Regions from separate parts of the Pseudarthrobacter sp. GQ63 genome, predicted to be linked through region 1. Evidence: riboswitches for the same ligand, from Rfam matches in the RefSeq annotation. Region 1 holds a riboswitch; the other holds the start of a gene.

Region 1 (7,071 bases):
TGCTTCCAGATGATGATGGAGCCAGGGCGGGTCGCGGTCCAAACCCGGGGCGGAGGCCCGAGGGCTGGCCGGCCTTGGCGGCGTTACGGACAGAAATGTGGACGTATCCGGATGCAACTGACATGGAATGCTTACCTCAATGTGAATGGCCGTCATCGCGGCCCGAATGCTGGGAATCCCCGCAATGCGAACTGGGGAGGGGCGCCCGACGCTGGGCTGGGGGCGAATGCCTAAGAACTTCGGAGGGTGGGAAGGTCAGGCGTGCATTCGACAACAGCGCATGTCGGCAGCAGCGGATGTGCTGGGCCAATATTCTGCGGCTGCAGGTGCTGTTGAGTTCTTGTTCACATTGGAAGTGTGCAGCGTAACAATGGCAACTTGCAAGTAACAATGGACGCGATCGTCCGAATAATGAGACAGATTCCGCGATAGTGCTCCAAATCACAATTCTGGACGCCGTAAAAAATAACGGTTGTTATCCGGCATTCTGCCTTCTTATTGGTGCTGGACAGAATATTGTTCGATCGAAGTGGGGCCAGCGGTAGATTCGTTCACCAGAGCGTCTGATAGCGGAATCTCGCTCTTCGCCCTGGTGGCGTGTCCAGCCGCCCCCGCTTTTGGACAGAAAAAATTGTGTGCGGAGCGGATGTTGGGGTTACCGAAGCCCGATATGCCGCCGCTTGAATGTCCGCGTCCGGGCGGCCGCGGACGCGGGGATGACACGCCTGGGACCCTCCACGGATCCAGCTCGCTAGGCTGGGATTCACAGCTTGCGCACAGGAACGCCATAGCCGGGCTTAAACCATTGATCGGAGAGTTGTTCCATGGCCACCTCCCACTCCATGACAAACAACCTCCCCACGCTCACGCATCCGGACGGCTCCCCCATCAGGGCGCTGGTGGTGGATGACGAGCCTAGCCTTTCCGAGCTCATGAGTATGGGGCTGCGCATGGCCGGCTGGTCCGTGGCGGTTGCTGCCGACGGCCCCGGGGCAGTGAAAGTGGCCAAGGACTTCCGCCCTGACGTGCTTGTCCTGGACGTCATGATCCCCGGTTTCGACGGCGTCGAGGTCCTGGGCCGGATCCGTGCCTTTGCGCCCGAGGTTCCCGCTTTGTTCCTCACCGCCAAGGACGCGGTCCAGGACCGGATCGTTGGCCTCGCGGCCGGCGGCGACGACTACGTCACCAAGCCGTTCAGCATGGAGGAGGTCCTGCTCCGCCTGCACCGCCTGGTCCAGCGGTCGGGTGTGGCCGCGATGGACACCGCCGAGCTGGTGGTGGGAGACCTGGTCCTCAACGTTGACACCCGTGAGGTGACCCGTGCGGGTGAAGAGCTCCAGCTGACAGCCACCCAATTCGAGCTGCTCCGCTACCTTATGGAAAACCCGAAGCGCGTCATCAGCAAAGCGCAGATCCTGGACCGGGTCTGGAACTACGACTTCGGCGGCCAGGCCAACATCGTGGAACTCTACATTTCCTATCTGCGCAAAAAGGTGGACGCCGTCCATCCGCCCATGATCCACACCGTGCGCGGCGCCGGATACGTCATCAAGCCGGCGGAGTAGGAAAGCGATGGCGTCCGCGCACAGTACGGAGCCGCAGCCCCGGAGCTGGCTGAAGCCCGGCACCTGGCACCTGCGGACCCGCCTTGTCCTCCTGGCCATGACCTTGCTGGTTGCCATTTGCGGGGCGGTTGGCGTGGCGAGCTATGCCTCGATGGACGAGTTCCTCACCCGGCAACTCGATGAGCAGCTAAGCCAGGCCGCAGCCCGTTCCAACGATCCCGGCCGCCCTCCCTCGGGCGGCTTTAACGGCCGGGATCCCCTGGACGCCCGCGGCCAGAGCGTTGGAACCCTCAACGCCCGGATCCTCAACGGCCAGGTCAACAGCGGCGGTTTCCTCACCTCGAATGCCACGCGCTCCCCCTTGTCCACGGAGGACAAACAGGTCCTGCTGGCCCTGCCAGCCAACGTGCAGCCGGTGGACAGGACGCTGTCCACCGGCGACTACCGGCTGGTGGCCATCCAGACCAACTTTGGTGACGTCCTGGTGACAGGACTCCCCCTGGCCGCCAAGGAGAGCACGCTCGCGTCCCTGGTGTGGACGTTCGTTTTCGTCTCACTGGGCGGCCTTCTCCTGATCGGCCTGGTGGGAACCGTACTGATCCGCCGCACCATGAAGCCCCTTGAGCAGCTCTCGGAGGTTGCCACCCGCGTTTCAAAGCTGCCGCTGGATGCCGGCGAGGTGGCGCTTGCGGTGCGCGTGCCGCCGTCGAACTCCAATCCCGCAACGGAGGTGGGCAGCGTGGGCCACGCGCTGAACCTGATGCTGGACAATGTGGCCAACGCGCTGCAGGCACGGCAGAAGAGCGAAACCAAGGTCCGGCAGTTCGTGGCGGACGCTTCCCATGAGCTCCGCACGCCGCTGACCGCCATCCGCGGCTATACGGAACTGATGCGGATGACGGAACACTTCACTCCTGACGGGGAGAAGTCGCTGGCCAGGGTGCAAAGCCAGTCCCAGCGGATGACTGCACTGGTGGAGGACCTGCTGCTGCTGGCGCGGCTGGATGAGGGCCAGCCTTTGAAGTTCAGCGAGGTGGACCTGAACCAGCTGGTGGTGGAAGGCGTCAGTGATGAAAAGGTCATGGCGCCCGGGCACACCTGGCGGCTGGAGCTCCCCGACGAGCCTGTTGTGGTGGAAGGGGACCCGTCCCAGCTGCGGCAGGTGCTGATGAACCTGCTGTCCAACGCGCGCAAGCACACGCCGCCGGGGACCACCGTGGTCACCGGGGTGGGGAAGACGCCGGAGGGTGCCGCGGTGGTAACGGTAACGGACGACGGCGGGGGCATTCCGCCGGACTTCGTGGACCAGGTCTTCGCACGCTTCGCCCGCGCAGACGCGGCCCGGACAGGCAAGGCCGGCGGGCTTGGCGTATCCGGCACGGAAGGAACCAGCGGCCTGGGGCTGTCCATCGTGGAATCCATTGTTGAGGCCCACGGGGGCAAGGTCACGGTGACATCACAGCCCGGCCGCACCCAGTTCGCGCTTCAGCTCCCGCTTGTGCACGGAGAGACGCAAGACGGCGCGCCGTCAGCGTGATCCCTGTTACCAAAATGTGACTTAAGCGCTGCTCTCCTGTACCGTCGATTGGGTGCGGTTCCCGTTCGGGCCGCATATCCGGATGACGCCAAGCTCTGCCGCTTCCCGGATTCCGCTTGAGCATAGGCAGAGGCGGGGGACCCAACAGTCCCGGGCACTCAACTGCCCTTGGGGTTAAGCCAGCACGTGATCTTTCCGTGTGGCCGGATGCCCTCATCCGAACCCGACAGCTAACTCCGCAGGTGTGAGAGGCGATCCATCATGTCTAAGTTCCTTACTAAAGCACGCCCGAAACCAGGCTCTGAAGCTGGTGTCCCGCGCACGTCAGGCAAAATTCCGTCCTTCGGCCAGCGCGCTGCGATCCTCGCAGCGTCCGGCGCCCTTCTTGTAGGTGTTGGAGCCGCGGGCCAGGCTACCGACACCGCAGTGCAGGTGGCAGCCACGGAGACTCAGGCGGCTGAGGCACAGTCGAAGCTGAGCATCGAAAAGAGCGAAATCCAGGCGAACCCGGCCCCCGCTCCTGCGGCTGAGCCGATCAACGTGGTCCCGCAGGCAGCCGAACCGGCCCCTGCTCCCGCTCCCGAGCCTGCACCCGCGCCGGCCCCGGAGCCTGAACCCGCACCTGCGCCTGCCCCCGCTCCGGAGCCTGCACCCGTCGTCGCGGTCAATGACCCCGCAGGGGCACAGGCTTACGCCGCCGGCCAGCTGGCCTCCTACGGCTGGGCCGCGGACCAGATGCAGTGCCTGCAGACCCTGTGGACCAAGGAATCGGACTGGACCACCACGGCCACCAACCCGAGCAGCGGCGCCTATGGCATTGTGCAGTCCCTGCCTGCCGAAAAGATGGCCAGCGCGGGCGCCGACTACCGCACCAATTACCGTACGCAGATCAATTGGGGCCTGAACTACATCCAGGAGCGCTACCAGTCGCCGTGTGGAGCACTGAACTTCCACTACGCCAACAACTGGTACTAAACCGAGGCAGCTTTCCCCTCGCGGTCCAGCGCGTCCCGGCCCGGGATGTACTGGACCGCCCACCGGTTCCCGTCAGGATCGGCGAAGTACACAAAATGGCCCCAGTCCTGCACGTCCACATCGCTGACGTCCACCCCGTTGGCCTTCAGCTGCGCATGGGCGGCCTGGATGTCATTGACCACGAGCTGCAGGTTTGAGCCTGTGCCGGGCGGCGCATCCGTGAGCCCTTCCCCTATGCAGATGGAGCAGGCAGACCCTGGCGGGGTCAGCTGCACGAACCTGATGGAGTCGCTGGGCCGCGCGTCGAAATCGGCGTTGAAGCCCACCTTGTTGACGTAGAAGTCCTTGGCCCGGTCCACATCAGACACGGGCACAAAAACGAGTTCCAGTTTCCAGTCCATGCGCACAGGCTAAGCCTTGCGGCGGGAAGCGGGAAAGGCTTGAGTCCTAGCCTGCGATGCCGTACAGGCGGTCGCCCGCGTCTCCCAGGCCCGGAACGATGTAGGACTTCTCGTTGAGCTTCTCGTCGATGGATGCCAGGACGATGGTGACGTTTGCGCCGGAGAGTTCTTCCTCCAGCTTGGCCAGGCCCTCCGGCGCGGCGAGCAGGCAGATGCACGTGACATCCGAGGCGCCACGCTTGAACAGGAACTTGATGGCTTCGCGCAGTGTTCCGCCGGTGGCAAGCATGGGATCCAGCACGAAGATCTGCCGGTCGGTGAGATCCTCGGGGAGTCGCTCGGCGTAGGTGATGATGTCCAGGGTTTCCTCGTCACGGGCCATGCCCAGGAAGCCCACTTCAGCGGTTGGGACCAGCTTGGTCATGCCTTCCAGCATGCCCAGGCCTGCACGAAGGATGGGGACCACCAGCGGGGTGGGCTTGGTGAACGCGGTGCCCACGGTCGTGCTGACAGGAGTTTCGATGGTGACGGGCTCGGTGCGGACTTCTCGCGTGGCCTCGTAGGCAAGGAGGGTCACCAGCTCCTCCGTCAGCTGCCGGAAAACCGGGGACGGAGTGTTCTTGTCCCGCAGGACGGTGAGCTTATGGGCGACCAGCGGGTGGTCCACAACGAGAGTGCGCATGGGTCAAAACTATCACCCGGCCGCCGGGCCGCTCCCCTGCCGCCCGCTGCCCGTTCCCGACTGGGAAGCGCCGTCGTCGACCCTTGGCGGGGCACCGCCGTCGTTCTCCTTCGGGGCGGTACCGGTGGTGCTTTCCTCGTCCCCGGAGTGGTCCTCGCGCAGGACCGGATGTTCGAAGGTGGGCGCCGGGCCTGCGTGTTCACGCCGCCGCATCACATGGAACAGCCTGTGGGCCAGGATCACGATGCCCACCCACGCCAGCCCCAGGAACCAGCCCGCCATGACGTCCGTCATCCAGTGGTGTCCCAGGAAGACCCGGCTCAAACCCATGGCGACGATGAAGATCGTCCCCACCGTGATGGCCGCAATCCTGGCCCAGAGCACCTGGAACTGCAGGCACATGAGGTAGATCAGGACGCCTATCACCACGGTGGTGTTCAGGGTGTGGCCGCTGGGAAAGGACGGCGAGGTCTCGAAGGGCGGGACGGCCTCGGAGTGGTCCGGACGGGTCCTGCCGACAAGCCGCTTGCCCAGGGTGGTGGCCAGGGTGGAGACCAGGGCTGCCCCGCCCACCAGAACAATGGGCCGCCACGTCCTGCTCAGGAAGGTCAGCCAGGCGGTGAGGATGCTCGCCAGGATGGGCATGCCGATCCCGCCGCCGACGTTGGTGAAGCCCGTGGCGAAGGCGTCCACCTCGGGGTTCCGCAACGACTGCGAGTATTCCAACGCAGGAATATCAAGGCTCGCCAGGCCTTCCTCGTCCACGACGTCCGAGTAGACCTCGGCACCCAGGAGCGCCAGGGCAATCACCAGCGATCCGCCGATGATCATGGTCAGCCACAAGGCGGCGTACGGCTTGATCCACTTGTCCACGCGGTCTCGGACTGTGCTCACTGTGCCTCCCGGCGGATGTGCGTCACGGGCTCTGGGTATCCTTCGAAACTATCATTGAGCCATGGTCTCCGCAGATAAGAAACACCACGCGTGGATGGGCCTCGCCCTCGCCGAGGCCCATCGCGCCCTCGACACCGAGGACGTGCCCATCGGGGCCGTGGTCATTGGGCCCGACGGCGCAGTGCTGGGTTCCGGGCGGAACCAGCGGGAAGAGCTTGGAGACCCCACCGCCCACGCAGAGGTAGTTGCCATCCGCGAGGCGGCGGAACGACTGCGCCAGGTTTCCCTGCTCGACGGCGGCAGCGGAGACGGCTGGCGGCTCGCCGACTGCACACTGGTGGTCACCCTCGAACCCTGTGCCATGTGCGCCGGAGCGATTGTCCTGGCACGAATCCCCCGGGTGGTCTTCGGCGCCTGGGACGAGAAGGCAGGAGCTGCGGGGTCGGTGTTCGATGTGCTCCGCGAGAGGCGCCTGAACCACTGGGTTGAGGTGTATCCGGGCGTGCGCGAGGCCGAGTGCGCCGCCTTGCTGCGTGAGTTCTTCGCCGGGCACCGCTCGCGGCTCTGATTCACGCCCAGGCTGTCAGCGTCGTCCCCTGATTGCGGCCAGCACGTGGGCCGCCGGCTGTTCCCAGCCCGGCAGGGCTCCTCTTGCTTCCAGCGCCCGTGCCCGCCAGGCATCCCGGGTCCCGGCATCTTCCAGCCAGTGCCGAAGTGCCTGGGCCAGCAGGGCAGGATTTGCAGGATCATCATCCGCCGGGAAGGCTACCTTCGCTCCCGGAAGCGCGCCGCCGTCGTCGTCCTTCCCCGCCGTTCCCAGCTGCAAGGCCTCGACGGCGCCTGTACCGTCGCGCACCACTACGGGGATGCCGCGGGCGAGTGATTCGGTGACCACCATGCCGAACGCCTCGGCACGGGACACCAGGAGGCTGAGGTCCGCCCCACGCCATTCGATTTCCAGTGCTTCACCGGCCAGCTCACCGGTGAACTGGATCCGCCCGTCCATGCCGTGCATTT
Region 2 (7,071 bases), on a different contig from region 1:
TCCACTTCGTCACCTTCCTGGTGGCTTTTGCGGTCGTCTGCTCCGGAATCACCAGTGCGTCCACCTCTGCGAATGTCCTGGCCCAGAACTTCTTTGGCGGCCTTGAGATCAACGGCTGGATGGGCAACCCCGGTCAGGGCGTGATCACCGCGGTTGCCCTTGGATTCATGATCCTCCTGGCGGCCATCAACTTGCGTGGGGTGGGGGAGAGCGTCAAGTTCAATGTGGTGCTCACGGTGGTGGAGATGGCCGCACTGTGCATTGTGATCGGCGTCGGGTTCTTTGTCATGGCCCAGGGGACCGGAAACCCGGGCGAGATCTTTGTCTTCAACGACTCCCAGGACAAAGGACTCTTCCTGGCCGTCACCGCAGCCACCTCCATCGCGTTTTTTGCCATGGTGGGCTTCGAGGACTCGGTCAACATGGTGGAAGAGACCCAGAACCCCGAGAAAATCTTTCCCCGCACCATGCTCACCGGCCTGGGCATAGCAGTCCTGCTCTACATGCTGGTGGCGGTGTCCGTGGTGAGCGTCCTCACGCCCACCGAACTCGAGGGCATCCGGGAAGCTGAGGGCGCGGCCCTGCTGGAAGTGGTCCACAAGGGCTCACCGGACTTCCCGATCGACAGGGTCTTTCCCTTCCTGGCAGTCTTCGCAGTCGCCAATACGGCCCTCATTAACATGCTGATGGCCAGCCGGCTGATTTACGGCATGGCCCGCCAGCATGTCCTGCCCCGCCAGCTGGGCAAGGTCCTTCCCGTCCGGCGCACCCCATGGGCGGGAATTGCCTTCTCCACTGTCCTGGCACTGGGCCTCATCCTGTATGTCACCAGTGATCCCGAAAGCAACATTGTGGCGAACCTTTCGGGCACCACCGCCTTCCTGCTGCTGTGCGTTTTCACGGTGGTCAACGTGGCCTGCGTGGTGCTGCGCCGCAAACGGGATCCCCACCGCAAGGTGTTCTTCACGTCCCCGGGCCAGCTCCCGCTCGTTGCCGCCGCCCTGTGCGCATTCCTTGCCGGACCATGGGTGGGCAGGAACATCATCCAGTACCAGATCGCCGGCGGACTGATGGCCATTGGAGTCATCCTGTGGCTTATCACCTGGATGATCAACCGCAGGACGAACGACGGCGATAGGGTTGATTTATGACTGCAGCAGCAGAATCAACTGTCACCTTCGAAGGACTTTTCGCCAGTGAACTCCCGGAACTCGCCGTTCCGTGGCAGGCCGAGGAAGCGCCCGAACCAGGGCTCCTGGTTCTCAACGATGCCCTGGCCGGCGAGCTGGGACTTGCCCCTGAATACCTGAAAAGCCCCGAAGGCGTGCGGCTGCTCCTGGGAAACCACGTCCCGGCTGGGGCCACCCCGGTTGCCCAGGCATACGCCGGGCACCAGTTCGGCGGCTACTCACCGCTGCTCGGCGACGGCCGGGCGCTCCTGCTCGGCGAACTGGTGGACGTTGGCGGGCGCCGGCGGGACGTGCATCTCAAAGGCTCCGGCCGCACACCCTTCGCCCGGGCTGGCGACGGCCGCGCCGTCGTCGGCCCCATGCTGCGGGAATACCTTGTGAGCGAGGCAATGCACGCCTTGAACATCCCCACCACCCGGGCCCTTGCCGTTGTGGCCACAGGACGCCCGGTGCGGCGGGACACCATGTTGCCCGGCGCCGTCCTGGCCCGGGTGGCCAGCAGCCATCTCCGGGTGGGCAGCTTCCAATATGCCCGGGCCACGGACAACATGGAGCTCCTCCGCCGGCTGGCGGACCATGCCATCAGCAGGCACTACCCGGACGCAGCCCAAGCTGAACATCCCTACCTGGAACTGTTCGCCTCGGTGGTGGCCGCCCAGGCCGGGCTGGTGGCCCGGTGGATGCTGGTGGGGTTTGTGCACGGCGTCATGAACACGGACAACATGACCATTTCCGGCGAAACCATCGACTACGGCCCCTGCGCCTTCATGGACGCTTTCAATCCCGGGGCCGTGTACAGCTCCATTGACGTCGGCGGCCGCTACGCCTACGCCAACCAGCCGGTGGTGGCTGAGTGGAACCTGGCGCGGCTGGCGGAGGCCATGCTGCCGCTCTTCCACGAGGACCAGGAACAGGCAGTCGCCCCCGCAGTGGAGGCGCTGGGGAAGTTCCGCAGCCAGTACAGCGATGCCTGGTTCAACGGCATGAAGGCAAAGCTTGGCATCAACGGCGGGCCGGCCGGAAGCAAGGAGGGGGACGAGGCATCGGAACTGGTGGACGGGGTGATCGCCCTGCTGAAGGACGGACCTGTCGATTACACACAGTTCTTCCGGAGCCTTGGCCAGGCCGCCAGGGGTGATGCCAGGCCGGCGCGGGGCATGGTCCTGGATCTCGCCGCGTTTGATGCCTGGGCTGGGCGCTGGGCCGGCCTGAAGCCCGACGCCGGGCTGATGGACAGCGTCAACCCGGTGTACATTCCCCGGAACCACCTGGTGGAGGAAGCGCTGGCGGCCGCCACGGAGGGGGATATGGGCCCATTCGACCGTTTCCTGGAAGTGGTGAGGGCCCCGTTCCATGAACGCCCGGGGCTGGAGCGCTACACCGAGGGGCCGCCGGAGGACTTCGGCACCTACCGGACCTTCTGCGGTACCTGACCCGGGGCGGCGCTGGCCTCCGGACGGATCAAGAATGACAACCGTGGAAGCACGACAAAGGCGGCAGCCGGGAGAACCCGGCTGCCGCCTTTATCTGGAGTGGCCTGGCCCTTACGGGCCAGCTGCGTCTGTGTCCGTGGTGACTATGCCACGCGGACGAAGGAAGCGCCGCTGAGCCAGCTGATGGAGTGAACGGCGGTCTGGTTGCCGTTCACGCCGCCGCTGACAACCTGGCCGTCGCCGGCGTAGACGCCCACGTGGCCGGCGGTGATCACCAGGTCACCGGGAGCGGGGGTGCCCACGGTGGTGCCGTACTGGTAGAACTGGCCCGGGGCAAGGTCGCCGACCGACTTGCCGACCGTGCGCAGGGCTTTCTCCACCATGGCGGTGCAGTCCTGGATCTGGCCCACCTGGCCGTAGGCGTTGGCAAGGATGGCCGCTCCGGCGCCGCTGCCCGTGGCTGCAACCGGTGCTGATGCGTAGGACATGTTCATTCCCGTGTTAGCCGGGGTAGTAACAGCAGCGGTCTGGACCGGAGCCGGTGCCGGTGCTGCAGCCGGTGCAACGTAGGCTGCGGCCGGGGCGGATCCCGCGGCGGGAATCTGGATCTGGTCACCGGGGTAGATGATCGTGGAGACGGAAAGCCCGTTGGCTGACAGGACGTCATTCAGGCTGACACCGTGCATCGACGCAATGGCACCAAGGGTGTCGCCCGATACAACCGTGTGGACGTTGCCGGCTGCTGCGGCGGGGGCTGCGACTGCTGCCACAGGGGCGGCCGAAGCCTGGACGCTAGCGGTCTCGGTGGTGTCCGGACCGTTCACACCGGCGTGGGCCGGGGCGCCTACGCCGAAGGCAATGCCGGAGGCTGCTGCTACGGCCAGAGCCGGACGGCCCAGGGACTTGGCCGAAACAGCCAGCCCTTCGATCGCGATGGAGCGGGCCGGCGTTGCGCGGTGACGGGCAGTGGTGGAATTTTTTGACACAGTTGATCGCCTCTCCCATGCCTGCGGGGTGAGCTGTCGGGTTCGGGTTGGAGATACCCGGCCGGTAACACCTCCGAATGGAACGGACGCGCTATCGACTTAACCCCAAGACCTTTAAAGGCCGCGGAAACTTGGTTCCCCCGTCCCTGCCAGCTGGAAAGCGTTGGTTCCCGGGTCAGTGGCAGGGCTCGGCATTCTGACGGGGAATGTCCCGTCTGGGAGGGACACTTGAAGACCATAACCCGACTTAGCACCCATTGTCACATTTGGATAACATGCGAGGCGATTCTCTCGGTTTGGCTATCGACTGGATTTCGCGTGCCACAGCGCCCCCGGGGCGAAGTGCAGGCGCGCCGATTTTGCAGGGCATGATGTTTATCACAAAGCGATAAAGGACGGGCAAAGATCGCCGCTGAACCTTGTCCGGAGGTGGCTGGGGGAGGAGTATGTTCGTCACCCCGAGGAGGCACTGTGACGCAGCTTGGCAAGTATGAGAAGTACCTGATTGAGGAATTCTTTGACGACTACCGGTCCGGCGCGCTGAGCCAGCGGACCTTTACCCGGCGGGTTGCTTTCATTACCGGCAGCATGGCGGCGGCGTCGGCGGCGATGCTGCTGGTGGGTTGTACCCCCAGCGAGGTGCCGCGGAGCACCGACCCCATGCCCACCCCGGAACCGTCCCCGACGTCCCCGACGTCCGCTGCCGGGACTGCGGGGTCGGGAGCGGTGCCCGGGGCTAAAAGCCCGCTCTCTGTCCCTGAGGGTGCGCCAGGATTGACGACGGCGTCCGTCCAGTTTCCGTCCGGCGGCGCCTCCGTCAGTGCCTACCTGGCCAGGCCCGAGCAGGAAGGGCGCGCTCCTGCCGTGTTGATCTGCCATGAGAACCGCGGGCTGACGCCCCACATCGAAGACGTGGCCCGCCGGTTCGCGAAGGAGGGGTATGCCGCCCTGGCGCTTGACCTGCTCAGCCGTGAAGGTGGGACGGCCGGCATGGACCGCGACGCCGTACCCGGCGCCCTCACCCAGGCCGGCGCCCAGCGGCACGTGGCCGACTTTGCGGCAGCACTGGAGTACCTCCAGGCCCAGGACTTCGTGGACGGCGGCCGCGTCGCCATGACCGGCTACTGCTTCGGCGGCGGCATCACCTGGCAGGCGGCCGCCGAACTGGACGGCTTGAAGGCAACTGCGGCGTTCTATGGACCCGCCCCCGACCTGGCCAAAGTACCGGACATCAAGGCGGCCGTATTCGGGGTCTACGCTGAACTCGATCAACGCATCACCGGGCCAATGCCTGCGCTCAAGGATGCGCTGGCAGCCTCCGGTGTTGTCCACCAGCTCACGGTCTACCCCGGCGTGGACCATGCCTTCCATAACGACACCGGCGACCGCTACAACGAAGCCCAGGCGACGGCCGCGTGGAATGACACCCTTGCCTGGTTCGGCCAGCATTTGTAAGAGGCCGGCACTTCTGCCCTTTCCGTCAACGTAACTGCCTTCGGTCCATAACGATGTAGAAACGTCCGCCTTCAACCTGAGGGTGAAGGCGGTAGGCTTCCCGACTATGTGCCGGTTCGTTACCAAACCCAGGGCGCGGCTCGCCGCGGCGCTTCTTTCATTTGCGCTGGTGGGAACCCTATGGCTTACGCCGGCGGGTGCTGCGGAGGTCCCGCCCGGCGATTTCCCGTCCTGGGAGGAGGTGCAGGACGCGAAGGAGAGCGAGGCCAAAAAGACCGCGGAAATTGCCAGGATAGGTGGCTTACTGTCCGCCCTTCAGGACCAGTCCGAGGCCGCAGGCTCCGCCGCGGTGCAGGCAGCAGCGGAGTACGCGGTGACGGACGCGGCTTTGCAGGCTGCATCTGCCAAGGTGGAAGTCCTGGCGGCACAGACCGAGCAGGCTCACTTTGACCTTGTCCAGCACAGGAAAGAGCTCGGTGCGCTGGCGGCCCAGTCATACAAAACCGGCGGTACGAACATGGGGTTCTTTGTTGCCCTCGACGCCGTCCAGAGCAACACCGTGCACGGGCTCAACGTGGTGCAGATCGTGGGGGACAAGACCGCCGCACTCGTGCACAAGGCGTCGGTCGCAGGAAAGATCGCTGCTGCGCTGGCGGCCCAGGAACAGGCTGCGAAGGATGAGCGCGGGCGGCTGTCCCTTGAAGCCGAAGCCAGGCTCACGGAGGCCCGGTCCGCCCAGGACGCCGTGACCCGCCAGGCGGCGGAGGAAAAGCAACGCAGCGGGCAGCTAACGGCGCAGCTGGCGTCGCTCAAAGGCACGACGGCGGAGGTGGAGAACGCCTACCGGCAGGGCCAGGCGGCGCTGGCCGCCTACGAGGCATCCCAGGCGGCCAAACGCGCCGCGGCTGAAGGACAGTCCCGCCGGCAGGCCGACGCGGCTGCCCGGCCCGCACCGCTGCCCGCCGCCGGGCCCGCGGCTCCGGAAGCGCCCCAGCCCGGCGGCCCAGCCCCCGCGCCCGTCAATCCGGCTCCGGCGGACCCGGCTCCGACAAACCCTGCCCCGGCCAGCCCGCCCCCTGCGCCGCCAAGCCCGCCGCCCGTCGTCGTGCCTTCCCTCCCCGGCGGCGCGGTGAATAACCCGGCAGGAGCTAAAAGCTACGCCTCCACCAGGTTGGGCGCCCACGGCTGGGGCCAGGACCAGTTCCTCTGCCTGGCCCAGCTGTGGACCAAGGAATCGAACTGGCTGACCACCGCCACCAACCCCTATTCGGGCGCCTACGGAATCGCGCAGGCCCTGCCGCCAGGCAAGTACTCCAGTGCTGGTGCCGACTGGCTTACCAGCTACCGGACGCAGATCGACTGGGGGCTGGGCTACATCCGGGAGCGGTACGGCTCGCCCTGCGCCGCCTGGAACCACTCCATGGCAAAGAACTGGTACTGACCCCGCGTAGGCTTTTCCCATGCCTGACTATGAACGCTTCCGGATCCTTCTTGAGGAGGAACGGGAGCGGAAGGTGGCCCTCCTGCCGGCCCTGCGCGCAGACATCGCCTCCGCCAACTCGGCGCGCCAGGATTCGAATGTGGACGACGAACATGACCCGGAAGGCTCCACCATCGCTTTCGAGCTGTCCCAGGCGTCCGCCCTGCTGAAGCAAAGCAGCGCAGGGCTGGACCAAGTGGACGCCGCCCTGGCCAGGATTGCCGCCGGTACATACGGGACCTGTGCTGTGTGCGGGGAAGCCATCGCCGAAGGCAGGCTGGAGGCACGGCCGTGGACCCCGTTCTGTATCCGCCACGCATCGGCGGGCCGCGGCCAATGAGCAGCACCCTGGACCGGGTGTCCGCTGCTGCAGGCTTCGTTGATCGCACCCTGCAGAATGAGGGCGCCTGGTACCGGGCGGACGACGTCGAGGACAGGCTGGGCGGGCAGCTGGCCTCCTACGGCTCCTCGGTGGGCGCAGTCCGGGGAACCGTCCGCGACGCCCTCCGGAAATACAAGGACCTCGA

The links. Region 1 has a riboswitch for cyclic di-AMP ahead of AC6CHP_RS16965 (aggregation-promoting factor C-terminal-like domain-containing protein). Riboswitches for the same ligand answer to the same signal wherever they lie in the genome.
Region 2: it holds a riboswitch for cyclic di-AMP, as region 1 does, so the genes downstream of both, AC6CHP_RS06400 (LysM peptidoglycan-binding domain-containing protein) here and AC6CHP_RS16965 (aggregation-promoting factor C-terminal-like domain-containing protein) in region 1, are expected to answer to the same signal.

What each region holds. Positions count from the first base shown of each region.
Region 1 is NZ_JCAXEF010000012.1:69,060-76,130, forward strand. It holds gene AC6CHP_RS16950 (winged helix-turn-helix domain-containing protein) at 1-124, opposite strand, end outside; gene AC6CHP_RS16955 (response regulator transcription factor) at 825-1,565, shown strand; gene AC6CHP_RS16960 (sensor histidine kinase) at 1,573-3,102, shown strand; cyclic di-AMP (ydaO/yuaA leader) riboswitch at 3,196-3,358, shown strand; gene AC6CHP_RS16965 (aggregation-promoting factor C-terminal-like domain-containing protein) at 3,364-4,077, shown strand; gene AC6CHP_RS16970 (glyoxalase superfamily protein) at 4,074-4,478, opposite strand; gene upp (uracil phosphoribosyltransferase) at 4,525-5,160, opposite strand; gene AC6CHP_RS16980 (phosphatase PAP2 family protein) at 5,173-6,054, opposite strand; gene tadA (tRNA adenosine(34) deaminase TadA) at 6,116-6,622, shown strand; gene AC6CHP_RS16990 (glycosyltransferase family 4 protein) at 6,638-7,071, opposite strand, start outside.
Region 2 is NZ_JCAXEF010000002.1:414,059-421,129, reverse strand. It holds gene AC6CHP_RS06410 (APC family permease) at 1-1,151, shown strand, start outside; gene AC6CHP_RS06405 (protein adenylyltransferase SelO) at 1,148-2,623, shown strand; gene AC6CHP_RS06400 (LysM peptidoglycan-binding domain-containing protein) at 2,767-3,609, opposite strand; cyclic di-AMP (ydaO/yuaA leader) riboswitch at 3,613-3,782, opposite strand; gene AC6CHP_RS06395 (dienelactone hydrolase family protein) at 4,081-5,064, shown strand; gene AC6CHP_RS06390 (aggregation-promoting factor C-terminal-like domain-containing protein) at 5,171-6,505, shown strand; gene AC6CHP_RS06385 (TraR/DksA family transcriptional regulator) at 6,525-6,884, shown strand; gene AC6CHP_RS06380 (DNA alkylation repair protein) at 6,881-7,071, shown strand, end outside.